DNA from 3 places in the Paenibacillus sp. J22R232 genome. Region 1 is predicted to be linked to each of the others. Evidence: riboswitches for the same ligand, from Rfam matches in the RefSeq annotation. Region 1 holds a riboswitch; each other region holds the start of a gene.

Region 1 (4,873 bases):
CGTGGGCAGGGACGCGCAATGAGACGGGGCTGCTGCGGATTCGCACGCAGGCTGCTGGTCATGATACGATGCTGAACCGCATACAGGAGCTTGTTCGTCAAGCTCAGCGGTCAAAGTCCGCGATCCAACGCAACGTGGATGCGGCAGCAAGCTGGTTCGTGCCGGCTATGCTTGTATTTGCTATGGGTACGATTGTGTTATGGGGCATTTTCCTAGACCCTGGCAACTGGAGCAAAGCATTTATTTGCAGCATAGCCGTGCTATTGGCTGCTTGTCCCTGCGCGCTTGGCTTGGCGGCTCCGATCTCATTGGTCATTGCTTCCGGCAGGCTTGCCAAGCAGGGCATTATAGCTAAGGAAGCTGGAGCACTGGAGCGGCTAGCGAGCATTCAGACGGTTATTTTCGATAAAACAGGAACATTGACTGAGGGCAGGCCGCGTGTTAGTGCCGTACTGTCTGATCAAATCAGCCGGTCTGCGCTGCTTCGAATGGCTGCAGCAGCAGAGTCGGAATCGACGCATCCGCTATCTGTCGCCATCTTAAATGAAGCGGGGCGGCTTGGGCTTGTCATACCTGCTGCCAGCAACCATGAATTTACGGAAGGCGGAGGCATCGAAGCAATCGTCAAAGAGCATCGCTTCGGCATTGGAAACGCAAATTTTGCACATCATCGCAAATGGTCGTTAAACGACAAGCTGATCGCATTTGCCAAGCAGCGTGAGGAGCTCGGGGAGACGGTGCTTTATGCAGCTGCAGCTGGAAAAGGCATAGGCGTCATGTCTTTCAGCGACAGCGTAAAAGCGAATGCCAGGGAGACGGTGAAGCAGCTGAAAGCGCTGGGTGTATCGTCCATACTTGCCACAGGGGACCATCAAGCGCCAGCGCGTGCAGCCGCAAAGGCTGTTGGCATTGTACAGGTTCATGCTTCCATGCTGCCTGAGAGCAAGCTTGCGCTCATTGAGCAGATGAAGCGAAAAGGCATTCGGGTTGCGATGGCGGGAGACGGCTGGAATGATGCTCCGGCGCTCGCGGCGGCGGATGTTGGCCTTGCCATGGGGGAAGGTACGGATGCAGCGCTTCAAGCCGGCCATATGACGCTGTTGTTCTCGCGGCTGCAAGCAATCCCGGAAGCGATTAGAATCAGCAGGCTGACGATTCGAAACGTACGGCAAAATCTAACATTCGCATTCGTATACAATGTCATCGTCATTCCGTTTGCCGCTTTAGGCATGCTGGAGCCATGGATGGCAGGAACGGCGATGGCGCTAAGCTCCGTGTCGGTAGTAGGGAATGCGCTTCGGTTGAAGGGCTTGCTGAAGCGAAGGGCCGGAGTCTATTCATGACGATGACTGGACAGCTGATCGGCTTTATTGTTCTGACTGGTTTATTCAGCGCGCCGCACTGCATTGGAATGTGCGGGGGAATCGTATCCGCTGTTTCGTTAAATTCCACGGCTTCCGTGAAGAAGTCGATGCTGCTTTATAACGCGGGCCGTATCGTATCCTATGCATTGCTGGGAGGCGTAATGGGGACCGTAGGATCTTTTGTGGACGTCGCTGGAAGGTTTGCCGGGATGCAGGGGCTTGCATCCATCGTCGGCGGCTGCTTTCTCCTTCTCTGGCTATGGCGCCGTTTCCAGCTGCCGCTGTTGAACCGCCTTTCTTCCTTTCTATACAAAAAGCTGGTTCATGGCGTGAACCAGTCGAATAAGCAGGAGACGCTCCATCTGCTTGCTACTGGCATAGCTTTTGGCTTTCTTCCCTGCGGGCTCACCTATGCCATGCAAATGACAGCAGCCTCTACCGGCTCCGGTTTAACAGGTGCTGCCGTCATGGCTTTATTCGGTTTATCTACTTTTCCAGCATTGGCGTTAGCCGCATCGTTTGCTGCGTTTGCCAACAAGAAATGGCGCCGTTTCATGCGAAAGGCAAGCTTTGTTACGGCACTTGCTGTAGGCGTCATTTCTATTCTGCGCGGGCTTGCAGTCAATGGCCTGATTCCGACCATAAATCCATGGTTATGGTAGCGGCTTAATGGCTTGCTTTCAGCAATCTGCTAATTTCATAAGTTTGCTCATTCGTATCAAGCGTTAACGTTGCTTTCCACATGCCTGCCATTAGGGGGACGCCATCTCCTGCATATTTGCCAGGGGCTTCTTCTGTCATATCAAACACATAGTCACCGCAAACCATGCTAATCATGTCAAGCTTCACCGTTACTTTAGCATCTTGAACCGGTAGGCCCTGTGCATCCGTTATCTCAACCGAGAATCGGTTTTCGTGCAAAACCTTCGCGGGGTAATCCTCAATGGTCCAGCTCATCGTTCCGCTGCCGAAGGCATGCTCCGTCGTTTGCGGGGGAACAGCTTCATCTTGTCGAAACCACCAAAAAGCGAAACCGATAAGAAGCGCGAGTAAGAATAGAACAAGGGAAAATTTCAAATAAGTAGTGCGGACATTCTGAATCTGCTGCATCTATTTGTTTATCCTCCTTCATTCGTTTTTTTGAGAGGATGCTCATTTAAGTTACCTATGCGGGAAGAGCGGGAAGCAGAACCCGGATAACAGGATTCAATTGCGGCTGTTTAATGGACAAAAACGCGATGTCGGTGTATATTAACAACTGATTAAATAAACGTAAAATGGACTGGTGCGGACAGGAGATTGTCTTGCAAGGAATCACATCTTGCAGTGCTCTTTGAAGCTTAAAAGGGAAGACCGGTGCAATTCCGGCACGGACCCGCCACTGTAAGGTTGGATAACGGAGGCTTAAGGCCTCGTTACGACCGAGTCAGAAAATCTGCCTGTCCTTACATGCGCTTAAACCTACGTGGAAATAGGGAGGGTGCTCGGGAAGCTTGTCGCTTTGCAAGTAGTTGAAGAGCGTATGGGAGCATTTCTGGCACAATGGCCGGGGATGCTTTTTTTTGTTTTGACAAACTAAAAAAAGAGGTGCAGAAAACCGTGGTAAGAAATAACCGTAACTTAACGAAGACCCTGTTTGGCTTGCTGCTTGCGGCGATGCTTGTCATCACCAGCGCATGTGGAGTAAACAAAGAATCAGAAAACCAGCAATCTCCAGAAACAAACCTTACGAATTCGGAAGCCAATAAGCCAGAAGAAAACAATGATGCAGCTCCTCAGGCAACGGTATATCCTTATACGATTAAGGACGATACAGGTACCGAGATCACTTTCGAGCAGCAACCAACGAAGGTTGTGACGCTCGTGCCTAGTGAAACGGAGACGATCTATGCGATCGGTGCCGGAGAGCAGGTAGTAGGCGTCGATCAATGGAGCGATTTCCCCGAGGAAGCGGCGGCAAAGCCAAAGGTTGGGGATATGACCACCAATATCGAAGCCGTAATGGCATTGAATCCGGATCTTGTTTTGGCTTCAACTACATTGAATTCAGATGCAATCGCAAAGCTGAGAGAGCTTAAAATCCCTGTGTACGCTTCAGATCCGCTTACCTATGACGCCGTTATTGCCAAATTAGAAATTTTAGGTCATATTATGAATAAACAAGCCGAAGCGACTGAAATGGCAGATCATATGCGGCAGGTGAGGCAGCAGGTAACGGACGCGGTGAAAAACGCGGAGCGAAAAAAAGTGTACATGGAGTTTTCACCAGGCTGGACTGTCGGCTCCGGCACTTTTCTTGACGAGCTTTTAAACCTAGCCGGCGGCATAAACATTTCTGCTGCATCACAGGGCTGGTTCGAGGTCAGCGCAGAGGAAGTCGTTGCTCAGGACCCAGAGCTGATTATATACCCTGATCTGAAGGAGGATCCGAATCCGATCGTCACTGGCATCGAAAGCCGCCCAGGCTGGGATGTCATTGCCGCAGTGAAAAACAAACAGCTGCATGCAGTGACGGAGAATCCGCTCGTGCGCGTTGGACCGCGTCTAGCGGACGGCTTGCTGGAGCTCGCTAAAGTGATTCATCCGGATCTCGTGAAATAAAGCAATGACCTATAAATTGGTTTTGTACGGAGGAGCAGCCATGCTCCTTCTTGCTGTTTCTATCGTGGTGAGTCTAACGATCGGCTCGTCGGGCATTTCGGTGCGGGATGTATGGGGCATATTGCTTCATCAGCTGCCGTGGTTTTCAAAGGAAGCAGGCTCTTATACGGCGGGCGAGATCGCAATCGTAACGCAAGTGAGATTGTCCCGTGTGCTGCTCGCTGTTCTGGTAGGCGCATGCCTGGCGCTGGCGGGAACAGGCTTTCAAGGCGTACTCCGCAATCCATTAGCTGATCCATATACGCTTGGCGTTGCATCGGGCAGCTCGGTAGGCGCGGCATTTATTATTTTATTTGGTTTGCAGGCGGCGATTGGAATGTGGACTATTCCGATTGTCGCATTCGCAACGGGAATGGCTACGCTGCTTGGCGTGTTTTGGCTTGCGAATCATAAAGGCGTCATGCATATGGAAACACTCATACTCTCCGGCGTTATCCTGCAATCTTTCCTAGGCGCGTTTGTTTCCTTTATGGTTTCAATGTCAGAGGGCGTGGTCAACCAAATTTTGTTCTGGTTAATGGGGTCTCTCGCGATGCGAGGCTGGGATCATGTCTATATGCTTATTCCGTTTCTGCTGATCGGATTCCCTTTATTGCTTGCCTACGGGCGATCCCTCAATTTATTTGTATTAGGAGAGAGGCATGCTGCCCATCTGGGCATTCATGTGGAGCGAACGAAGCTAATCGTCTTGATCGGCTCTACGCTCCTTACTGCGGCTGCCGTTTCCGTATCTGGCGTTATTGGCTTCGTAGGCCTTGTTGTGCCGCATCTGATCCGGCTGCTCGTTGGACCTGATTATCGGCTAATTACCCCGTTGTCGGCTATCGGAGGCGGTATATTCGTGTTAT
Region 2 (4,873 bases), on a different contig from region 1:
ATTTCGAGGGAATTTCGGTTTTACGTTGTACTTTATACAACGTAGTCTTTCAAAAGCTACCACCCAACAGGGATCTATTGCACTTTGTGCAGCGTAGCTTATACGATTGTGCAAACCAAACGATAAAACTCTACAAAACTCTAATCAGTTATGCAGGTCATGGGTTCTTTTATAGCGATATAGCTGGCAAACGGAAGGGGGTGTCCTGAAAAAGCAGCCTGGAATCAGCCAATCCCCATCCCCATCCCCATCCTCTATCTCCAATCCTCAATCCAATAAGACGCATATAAATCCATCAACTCAGCTAAAAAATGCTGTGATGTGCACTCCATAGCATTTACATTGTTTTAACCCGGGGGCTTCTCCAATGTCTATTCTAGAGGGTGCACTTCAGTCTTGACCAGCTGAAGCCGAAGATGCTTTTTTGATCTTATATAACGTAACAGATGGAACTGGAAATTTCCGAATACGGCCTAAGAGAAGGGCTCTTTTGTTTTATTAACTTTGTTAACTTCCGCAAGGAACATCCGATCGCAACATGCCCCCTAGCATGAATAATAAACATTCTTAGGATAAGGATAGAGGTAGCCGTAGAATCCAATTCAGCTAGATCCTGTTGAAAATGTAGCTTTGATTGAACGACAGTTGGTCGAAGATACTCTGAAACCAATAGTACTGATAGGTACATTTATTAATCGCAACTATATTCCTTGACAGGAATATTCATTGTAAAGTATATTCTAATGAAACAAGATTCTAATAAGTCTGCAGCATCCATAATCCGAGTCTCCTATGACTCGAAGGTAGGTGTTCTATCTGAACCCGATATACATGGATGTAAGGCGGATTTCAAAATGGATGAAAAAAAGGAGATATAATTCATGTCAATAAAAATGGAAAACAATCAGTTAGTCATTACACGAACATTCAATGCTCCGCGCGATCTGGTATTTAAGGTGTGGTCGGAGGCGGAGCATTTGAGAAACTGGTGGGGACCGAGAGGCTTCAACATAGAAGTTGCTGAGATGGATTTCCGCCCAGGCGGATCATTTCACTACAATATGAAATCACCTGACGGTCACGAAATGTGGGGCAAATTCGTCTATTACGAAATTGAAGCACCAGAGAAGATCGTATACGGTAATTGTTTCTCCGATTCAGAGGGCAATATCGTACGAGCCCCATTCGCAGAATCGTTTCCGCTGGAAATACACAATACACTGACCTTTACTGAAATAGACGGTACAACTGAGATCACGCTTCGCGGCGGCCCTATCGACGTTCCAGAGGAGGAATTGAACTTCTATCTAGGCATGTACGATTCCATGAAGCAGGGATTCGGAGCAACCTTCGATCAACTTGCTACATACCTAGAGAGAGCTTGATCAACCTTCGATCAACTTGCTACATACCTAGAGAGAGCTTGATCAACCTTCGATCAACTTGCTACATACCTAGAGAGAGCTTGATCAACCTTCGATCAACTTGCTGCGTACCTAGAGAAAGCTTGATGAACCTTCGATCAACTTGCTGCATACCTAGAGAGAGCTTGATCAACCTTTGATCAACTTGCTGAATATGTAGAGAAAACTTGAGAACAACATGGCTGAAATTTTACTTCAAGCTATTAACTAACGTCTTTTTTGGACATGCTAGACATATGCGGATCGTCTTCATTTCGATATAAGGATCTGGATCATGAGCAACAATTTGTTTATCGAAGAGAAGAATGTTTGAAATAAACCAATAAATCATGAAACCAATGTTGTCCGCACCCCGTATCACCTTTTATTAGACGCTTTAGCAAGATGCTTTATCGCAATCGAATAGTTGACCCATACGCAAATGGGGAGTAGCTGTCACATAAAAGTCGTCAATACGAGAATGGAAATTCTCCGGCTTTATGGGCATTGCCGATAGAGGCATTGTTAGCGAGACCTTTGCCTAACGAGGCAAAGGTCTCTTGGCGTTTGGGAGTCAGATGGCAAGCCCATCATTTTATTCTAGGAGGATGTCAGATGGATTTAAGTTTGTTAATGGAGTACGGCTGGGTGTTGCTCGTATTGGTTGCGCTGGAAGGTTTGCTCGCAGCCGATAACGCGCTGGTGCTGGCGATTATGGTTAAGCATTTGCCGCCAGTGGAACGTAAGAAAGCTTTGTTCTATGGATTGGCAGGCGCGTTTGTTTTCCGCTTTGGTTCATTGTTCGCGATTTCGTTTCTGGTGGATGTCTGGCAGGTGCAAGCGATCGGAGCGCTCTATCTTCTGTTCATATCGCTCAACCACATATTCCGTAAGCTTATCATAAAAAAAGCCGACGATTCCGTAGCCAAGAGCTCGGGCAAGGAACCTAAGAAAAGCGGTTTCTGGGTAACGGTCTTGAAGGTTGAAATCGCGGATATCGCTTTTGCAATCGACTCTATTCTGGCAGCTGTAGCACTAGCCGTCGCATTGCCGGCAACAACATTGCCGAAAATCGGAGGCATGGATGGCGGTCACTTTATCGTTATTTTCCTTGGCGGGTTTATCGGTCTCGTCATCATGCGTTTTGCGGCGAATATGTTCGTGAAGCTGCTGGAGAGCAGACCTGCACTTGAAGTCGCTGCGTTCTTCATTGTCGGCTGGGTCGGCGTTAAGCTGGCGGTACATACGCTGGCACATCCATCGCTGCACGTGATCCCGCATGATTTTGCGGAATCGACAGCGTGGAAAGTAACGTTCTACGTGGTGCTCCTGCTGATTGCTGTAATCGGTTGGTTCGTATCAGGCGGCAAAGAGAAGCAGAACCGGGCTTCGGAAGCGGCTTAAGTGTAAAATTCGAACATGTATCTGCATATCGTTTCATTCAAATGAGGGTGCCAGTGGGCACCCTCATTTTTTGTGCAATCGCAGGCGCGTCCACAAAGTTTAACATGACAAACGGGCAAATATTCGGTATGATGAGCAAGAAAATTTCATAGAAGAAACAGGTGCCAATGATGGAATGAAGCAAGAAATCCATGGATTGGTTAAAAGGGAAGCAGGTTTAATTCCTGCGCGGTCCCGCCACTGTAATGGAGGAGTCTTTGCAAGGCTGCCGCTGGGAAACCGGCAAGGCTGCAAGGATGTTGATCCCGAGCCAGAATACCTGCCTGTTTTCATTACACCGTTAACTCTACGATGGATAGGGAGGTGTTTATTAGTGCATGCAATAGTTAGCTGTATAATCTATTAAACCTCTTAACCATTAACGGTGAGAGGTTTTTTTGCGTTTTGATTTAATTCCATAAATCGTTTGGATGAATAGGAAGGGGTTTACATGATGAATAAAAATCGATGGATCGCATGGTTGTTAATTGTAAGTGTGTTTATGACTATGCTATCAGCCAATGGCCAGGTTTCATATGCAGCGGAGGATGCGCATGAGGATGCTTACCAAGAGCAGGAACATCTGGAGAGCAGCCAAGAGAACGGTGACGCTGCTCTAGCGAGCCTGAACATTGCTGCGGACATAGAAAAGCCGGTTATTAGCTCTATTGGCTTAGCCGAGTCGCGGCAAGTGATATATCGCAAGCTTAGCTTTACGGCATCAGCTGTAGACACGGCAGATCCGGCTGTACAACTGGCAGTTAAACTCAACGGGGACCTGGTCACAGCCAAGGAAGAGACGTATACCGTCATCCTGCAGCCAGGCGACAATGTCATTACGTTAACGGCAGTCGATACGGCCGGTAACCGTGCAGAGGAAAGCTATGCGGTTCATTACGCATTCGTGCAGAGCGCAGCAGCCGCGGAGCAACTTGAGAAAAGTCTCGCTTATTTAGTGAAAACGGTCAAGAGTCCGAAGTTTGGAACGGGTTCCGGCGAGTGGACTGTCATCTCTTTGGCACGAGCCAATTACCCCGTACCGGATAAATACTATGATTCTTACTACTATAACGTGACGGAGCAAGTAAGAGCACTCATGCTGAAATACGGCGGCAAGCTCGATAATAGCAAAAGTACGGAGCACGCTCGACTAATAATGGGGCTAGCCTCTATTGGAAGAGACATACATAGCGTGGCGGGCTACGATATTTCACAAGCGCTCGCTGATTTTGATTATGTCATCAAACAAGGGATTAACGGTCCTGTATTTACCCTCATTGCCTTGGATACCCATCAGTACGAGGCTCCATTGGCGGAAGGCGCTGCGGTGCAGACTACGAGGGAAAAGCTTATTCAATATATTCTGAATCAAGAGGTTAAGAAAGGCGCAATTGATGCTGGAGGCTGGGGCTTCGGCACAACAAGAGCAGACGTCGACCTTACCGCGATGACTTTGCAAAGCCTTGCTCCTTACTACGAGACGGATTCGCTTGTAAAAGCGGCTGCGGATAGGGCGGTGCAGTGGCTCTCCGCCACCCAAAACGCACAAGGCAGCTATACGAATTTCGGTTCGACAAGCAGTGAGAGCATCGCGCAGGTTATCGTTGCACTTACAGGCCTTGGGATTGACCCGCATGCCGACCCAAGATTTATTAAAAATAATAAATCACTGATCGATGCGCTGCTAGCCTTCTCTGTAGAAGGCGGAGGCTTTAAGCATGTGGCAACTGGCAAATTAGACGGCATGGCTACTGACCAAGGCACTTACGCGCTCGTTTCCTATGATCGGTATTTGAAAGGCGAGAATCGTCTCTATGATATGACGGATGTTCAATTGCAGCATTCTCAGGAAATGGAAATTCCTTTGCCGGCCGGAGAGAAACCGAGCATTGCTGTTCCGGATGGTGGAGTCCACTATATGGTTCCCGTGCCGACGGGAAATGAAAGCAAGGAAATAACGATTGAAATCCCAGAACAAAAAAATGGCAGCGTAAGCATCCATTTGCCTTTGAACAGCAGCTTGCCTC
Region 3 (4,873 bases), on a different contig from region 1:
TACGTCAAGCTGCTTCCCTTCCGTCGCTGTGAATCGCTGCAAGGCATCAAGCGCAGTCACGCCTTGAACGCTGCCCTCGCCAACCATTCCTTGAGGCCCCTCAATTGCAAGGGAAACGTCGGTTACACCTGTATCGATCCCTATCTCTTGTTCGTAATCCAGTGTATAAATCCATGTTACGACATCATTAGGCTGCAGCGTGTAATCGCCAGCGCTCACATTTAAATAAGCGCCATTTACCGCTACAAGCCAGCCGCTCTTATCCCCGCGGTCAAATGCGGCGAGCCCATCAATGGAGGTGACATACGTTGAAGCTCCCGTTCCGCTTGATATAACCGTTTCGCCTAGTACGCGTTTCAGGACGCTAAACGCCGTATCACCCTCAAACCCTTTTAAGGATCTGGATGGCAAGATGGTTCCTTTCTCGTCGTCGCCTACTACTTTCAGCGTAACAAACGTATCGACAGCATCCGGATCTGCTGGAGCTATCGTTACATCAAACTTCTGCCGAACAATGCTAGGCGCACCGTCAGCCACATATTTCGTGACTACGCCGCTCTGAGAGCCTGCTGTCGTAAGCCCTCCGTAGAAGACAGCCTCTCCGCTCGCGTTAGTTGTGGCGATTTTACTGCCAAAAGCAACCTGTGCCCCTGCGACTGGGGACTTGATAACTTGATTAGCATTCCAATCCATTGTTTCCTTATGGACTTGAACGGTGAAATCTTGTCCTACTCTTGGTTGTAAAGGACTAACAACAACCGCACTTACATACTGGGTATTGAAATCACCGTAATAGACAAGTAGGTGGTCGGCAGGCTGCAGCTCAAAGCTTGCAATGCCTACAGAAGGATAAATCCATTCGCCGCTGCGTTTAACAGCATATTGCCATCCATCGTAGCCCCCGTACTTGGCTTCACTGATATCTTCAACCGCTTTCAGGTATTTACCGTACGCGGAATCTACAACTTGCAAGGCAATCTGATTGTCGGCTGCAAAAAGCTCTAACGCCTCCAAAGCAAGCGTGCCTTTTGTCTGACCTTCAGCTATTAATGCCTGTGGTCCTTCGATATTGATTGTAATATCAGATGGAAAGAGAACACCTGGCATCGTTTTACCAGCAAAGTGATAGAGCTTCTGGTCATCTATGAACAAACGATAAGCCTCGAGTGCTTGCAGAGCCTGCTCGGTTGCAAGTCCATTGCTCGTTCCAGGAAGTACATGGGCAAATCCGCCATCAGCCTGAGCAAAGCTTAATAGCTTATCGAGAAGATTCGTTCCGTTTTTTGTAAAAGCCATGCTTGCCGGATCAATCCCGAAAGATGAAAGCCCAATAATAGCTTGCGATACACTTTCGCTGCTTTCGCCGCCAAATCCGCCATGCGGCTGTTGGTTAAGGGATAACCACGCTACCGCTTTCTCGCCTGCCGTTTTCACAGCGGCCTGATCCTTATAAGGCGCCAATGCAATCAATGTCATTGCTGTCAAATCAGCATCGCTTGTTGTGCTTAACGAGAAGCCTCCATCCGGCTGTTGCGATTGAAGGATGTTGTCGAGCAGCTTCGCGCGCGTCCATTGTGCATCATCAGGAACCTGATACGCATGGGAATCAAGTGCAATGAGGCTGTATAAAGGACCATTCACACCTTGATTCGTCATTCTTGCATTATTGTATATTTTTTCGATGAAATGATAGCCTTCAAAGCTTGTTGCATCGTAACCGAGTGCAGTAATCGCAATCGCATAACGGGCATAATCAGTCACTTTGGTAAATGTACCATTTGCGTTTTTCAATTCGTTTACTAGTTGATTATAGTAAGCTGCCGGCACCTTTTTGTTGGCTTGAGCCATTCCGACAGCCTGCCACTCCGATGCAACACCTTTGCTCTTAACAAAGCCTGTCGTTTTCTCTATTGCTGCATCTACTTTTTCAGTGCTCTTGCGAATAGATAAGTAGTAAATTTTCGGCTCATTGGTTCCTGATTGGGCAATGATCCTAACAAGACGAGGCTCCTTCGCATTAAGCGTGAGCACTTTATTCACTGGGGCGTTTGTTACTCCTCTAGTGTCATTCACAAAAATCTGATCGATTGCTTGATCAGCATTCGCTGTTATCTTAATTGATTCTGCATCTACAACGATATCTTTATAAACGTAGACACTGTCCTGTACCGTTACCGTTTGAGAACCAGATCCGCTATTAACACCGGTTAACGTTATGGAGCTCAAACTTGGCGTTTGTCCAACCGTGATATCCGATTGATGGGTCTTTAATGAAGAAACTTCAGTGCTTACCTCACCTAATGAACCGCCATCGATTTGGACAGCTGTATATACCTTAATGAAATCTACTTGATCTAGATTAGCTGGCAAGCCGTTCTCATCGACAGCCCAACTAATATCTATACCCTCACCCTTGGCGGCAGCTGCAACATATGGATTTCCAGCTACGTTAAATGGAGCTGCGCCGTTAGTATGTGTGTCCACATAACCGAATGTAGGCGTTTGTTTAGTAATTTTGACACCCGAATACGTATGGGACAAGTTATTGAATGGCGTTATCGATAATGGATAGTTCGCTGGGATAGGATAATAAGCATGCTTATTGAAAGAGTTTACTTTTATAAATCCGGTTCCACCATAATTATCTGCCCAAGGTACGCTCATACCATTCGGAACTGTAAATGCTGGATCGGGATTCGTATACGTTACCTCATAATCCCATATCGTAGAGTCTTCATAATGATCAGAGCCTGCGATATTGTACCATTTACCTGGTTTTCCGGTACCGTCATCCTGAGCAACTGCCACGCCGCCAGGCTCCTGGTAAGAGCTCGAAGCATTTGCATATACGGTGAAATCCACCCCATACGGATGGCCACTGCTGTTAAGAACGGGAGCATCTGTTTTAAAAATAATACTTCCGCCAAAACCACCAAGTGAAATGGCAGATCCTGTATTGTCATTATCCCACGTTAGGTTAAGATCGTTCATGCCGCCGTAAGCAGTCGCATTAATAAACTGCCCCGGTGCGGGGAGTTCATGATAAATCGTGAGCGGACCTAATTTGGGATTCGCGTCCGATGCGGCTGCTGCCTGGGATGGCAGAAAAGCGGAACTGGCTGCCGAAACAAACACGGTTAAGCTTAAGACCAAAGCTAACCACTTTCGAGAAACTTCTTGCATTGTCATTATTAACCCTCTCTCTTCCTTATACTATGTTCCAACAAATAAAAGCCGCCCTTGTGAGGGCGGCTTTCAATAAACATGCTTACAAGCATGTGAACACACAATAAAAAAGCTATTCATACGTCAGAACAACGTATAAATCTCTTTATCGTCTGTTTCCGTTTCCCACTACCCGAGGAACTAGAAACGAAGAAATTGGCAGGTCTCCTGGCTTATGATTCATCATTTCTAGTCGCCTTCCCAGATCATTGTGCATCCAGTGGCATGTAGACAAGAAACTCATCATTTACAGTGGCGGGACCGCGACGGGATTGCACCGTACTTCCCTATTAAGTTCTATCACTTCATAATTGAAGCAAGAACACCATATTTCTATCATTTTATTTATTTGTCCTAAAGATCATACAGGGAATCTGAGTCATTTGTCTATAACTAACTCTATGAATACACAACAAATCACTGAAGAATAGTATGATATAGTTATTCTGCATATAAAACGAGTATCATTCACCGCATGACCATTCATTGACTCATTCAAAAAGGAGAAACCCCACTTGTTCATCACGATCTTTCTCTTCATCCTCGCCGGGCTTGCCGAAATTGGCGGTGGTTATATGGTGTGGCTATGGCTGCGCGAAGCAAGGCCGCTTTGGTTCGGCATTGTCGGAAGCCTCATTCTTATGGCATACGGCATCATCCCCACCATGCAGGGCTTCCCTTCCTTCGGGCGGGTTTATGCAGCCTACGGCGGCGTTTTTATTATATTGGCCGTTCTTTGGGGGTGGCTCGTTGATAAAAAAACGCCGGATGCGTACGATTGGCTGGGAGCAGCAATCTGTATCATCGGCGTTTCCATTATGCTTTGGGCTCCTAGGAACTAAGCCCGAACTCTTTATTCCAACTTAAATCGGCCAATCGATTCCCTTAGCTCCTCGGCAAGCTTGCTTACCGATTGTGCCAGCAGCTCGGTTTCGATGGCAAGCTCGTGCTGGCGGTTCGTGCCCTCAGCCGATTGCGCGGCGTGGGAAGAGGTGTCCTTGGCCACCATCGCCATCGTTTCAACCGATGCGCTCACTTGCTCGCTGCCGGCCGCCATTTCCTCCGTAGATGCGGATACATCCTGCACTTGCGACGATACATGGCGAGATTCCTGCCAGATCAGATCGAAGGACCGCTTTAATTCATGTATGATGGTCATTCCTTGCTCCATTTCCTGTTCGCCGTTACGTACAGCCGTTACCGCTTCAGATGTAGAAGCGAGTACATGACTGATCGTTTCTGCGATATGGCGCGCGTTATCGGACGCCTGCTCGGCCAGTTTTCTAATTTCTCCTGCTACGACGGCAAATCCGCTTCCGTATTCTCCCGCATGAGCTGCTTCAATTGCAGCGTTCAGAGCGAGCAGATTCGTCTGGCTTGCAATAGCCGCAATCGTGCCGGCCATCTCTTGAATCTGCGCGGATTGTTCATTAAGCTGGCCGATCACTTGCGCTACTGAAGAGGTTGCTTCGCCAAGTCTTTCCATCTGGGCAACCGCTTGATCCGACTTGTCATTGCCTTCCTCGGCTGCATGAAGCATATCGCCTGCCGCCTCTGACATAATCGAAGAAGAAGCGGCGATTCTGCCGACGCTTGCCGCCATTTCCTCCATAGAGCGAGCGACCTCCGCCGCCCCATCTGCTTGATT

The links. A riboswitch is a leader RNA that binds a small molecule or an ion and turns the genes downstream of it on or off. The one in region 1 is predicted to bind cobalamin.
Region 2: it holds a riboswitch for cobalamin, as region 1 does, so the genes downstream of both, AC0YN3_RS20870 (S-layer homology domain-containing protein) here and AC0YN3_RS03220 (ABC transporter substrate-binding protein) in region 1, are expected to answer to the same signal.
Region 3: it holds a riboswitch for cobalamin, as region 1 does, so the genes downstream of both, AC0YN3_RS13770 (DUF4430 domain-containing protein) here and AC0YN3_RS03220 (ABC transporter substrate-binding protein) in region 1, are expected to answer to the same signal.

The regions. Positions count from the first base shown of each region.
Region 1 is NZ_JBWDNK010000001.1:663,762-668,634, forward strand. Features, by position in the region: gene AC0YN3_RS03205 (heavy metal translocating P-type ATPase) at 1-1,343, shown strand, start outside; gene AC0YN3_RS03210 (sulfite exporter TauE/SafE family protein) at 1,340-2,026, shown strand; gene AC0YN3_RS03215 (FixH family protein) at 2,031-2,474, opposite strand; cobalamin riboswitch at 2,679-2,821, shown strand; gene AC0YN3_RS03220 (ABC transporter substrate-binding protein) at 2,964-3,965, shown strand; gene AC0YN3_RS03225 (FecCD family ABC transporter permease) at 3,970-4,873, shown strand, end outside.
Region 2 is NZ_JBWDNK010000007.1:147,330-152,202, forward strand. Features, by position in the region: gene AC0YN3_RS20860 (SRPBCC family protein) at 882-1,385, shown strand; gene AC0YN3_RS20865 (TerC family protein) at 2,019-2,807, shown strand; cobalamin riboswitch at 2,950-3,148, shown strand; gene AC0YN3_RS20870 (S-layer homology domain-containing protein) at 3,298-4,873, shown strand, end outside.
Region 3 is NZ_JBWDNK010000003.1:627,385-632,257, reverse strand. Features, by position in the region: gene AC0YN3_RS13770 (DUF4430 domain-containing protein) at 1-3,189, opposite strand, end outside; cobalamin riboswitch at 3,367-3,570, opposite strand; gene AC0YN3_RS13765 (YnfA family protein) at 3,741-4,067, shown strand; gene AC0YN3_RS13760 (methyl-accepting chemotaxis protein) at 4,079-4,873, opposite strand, start outside.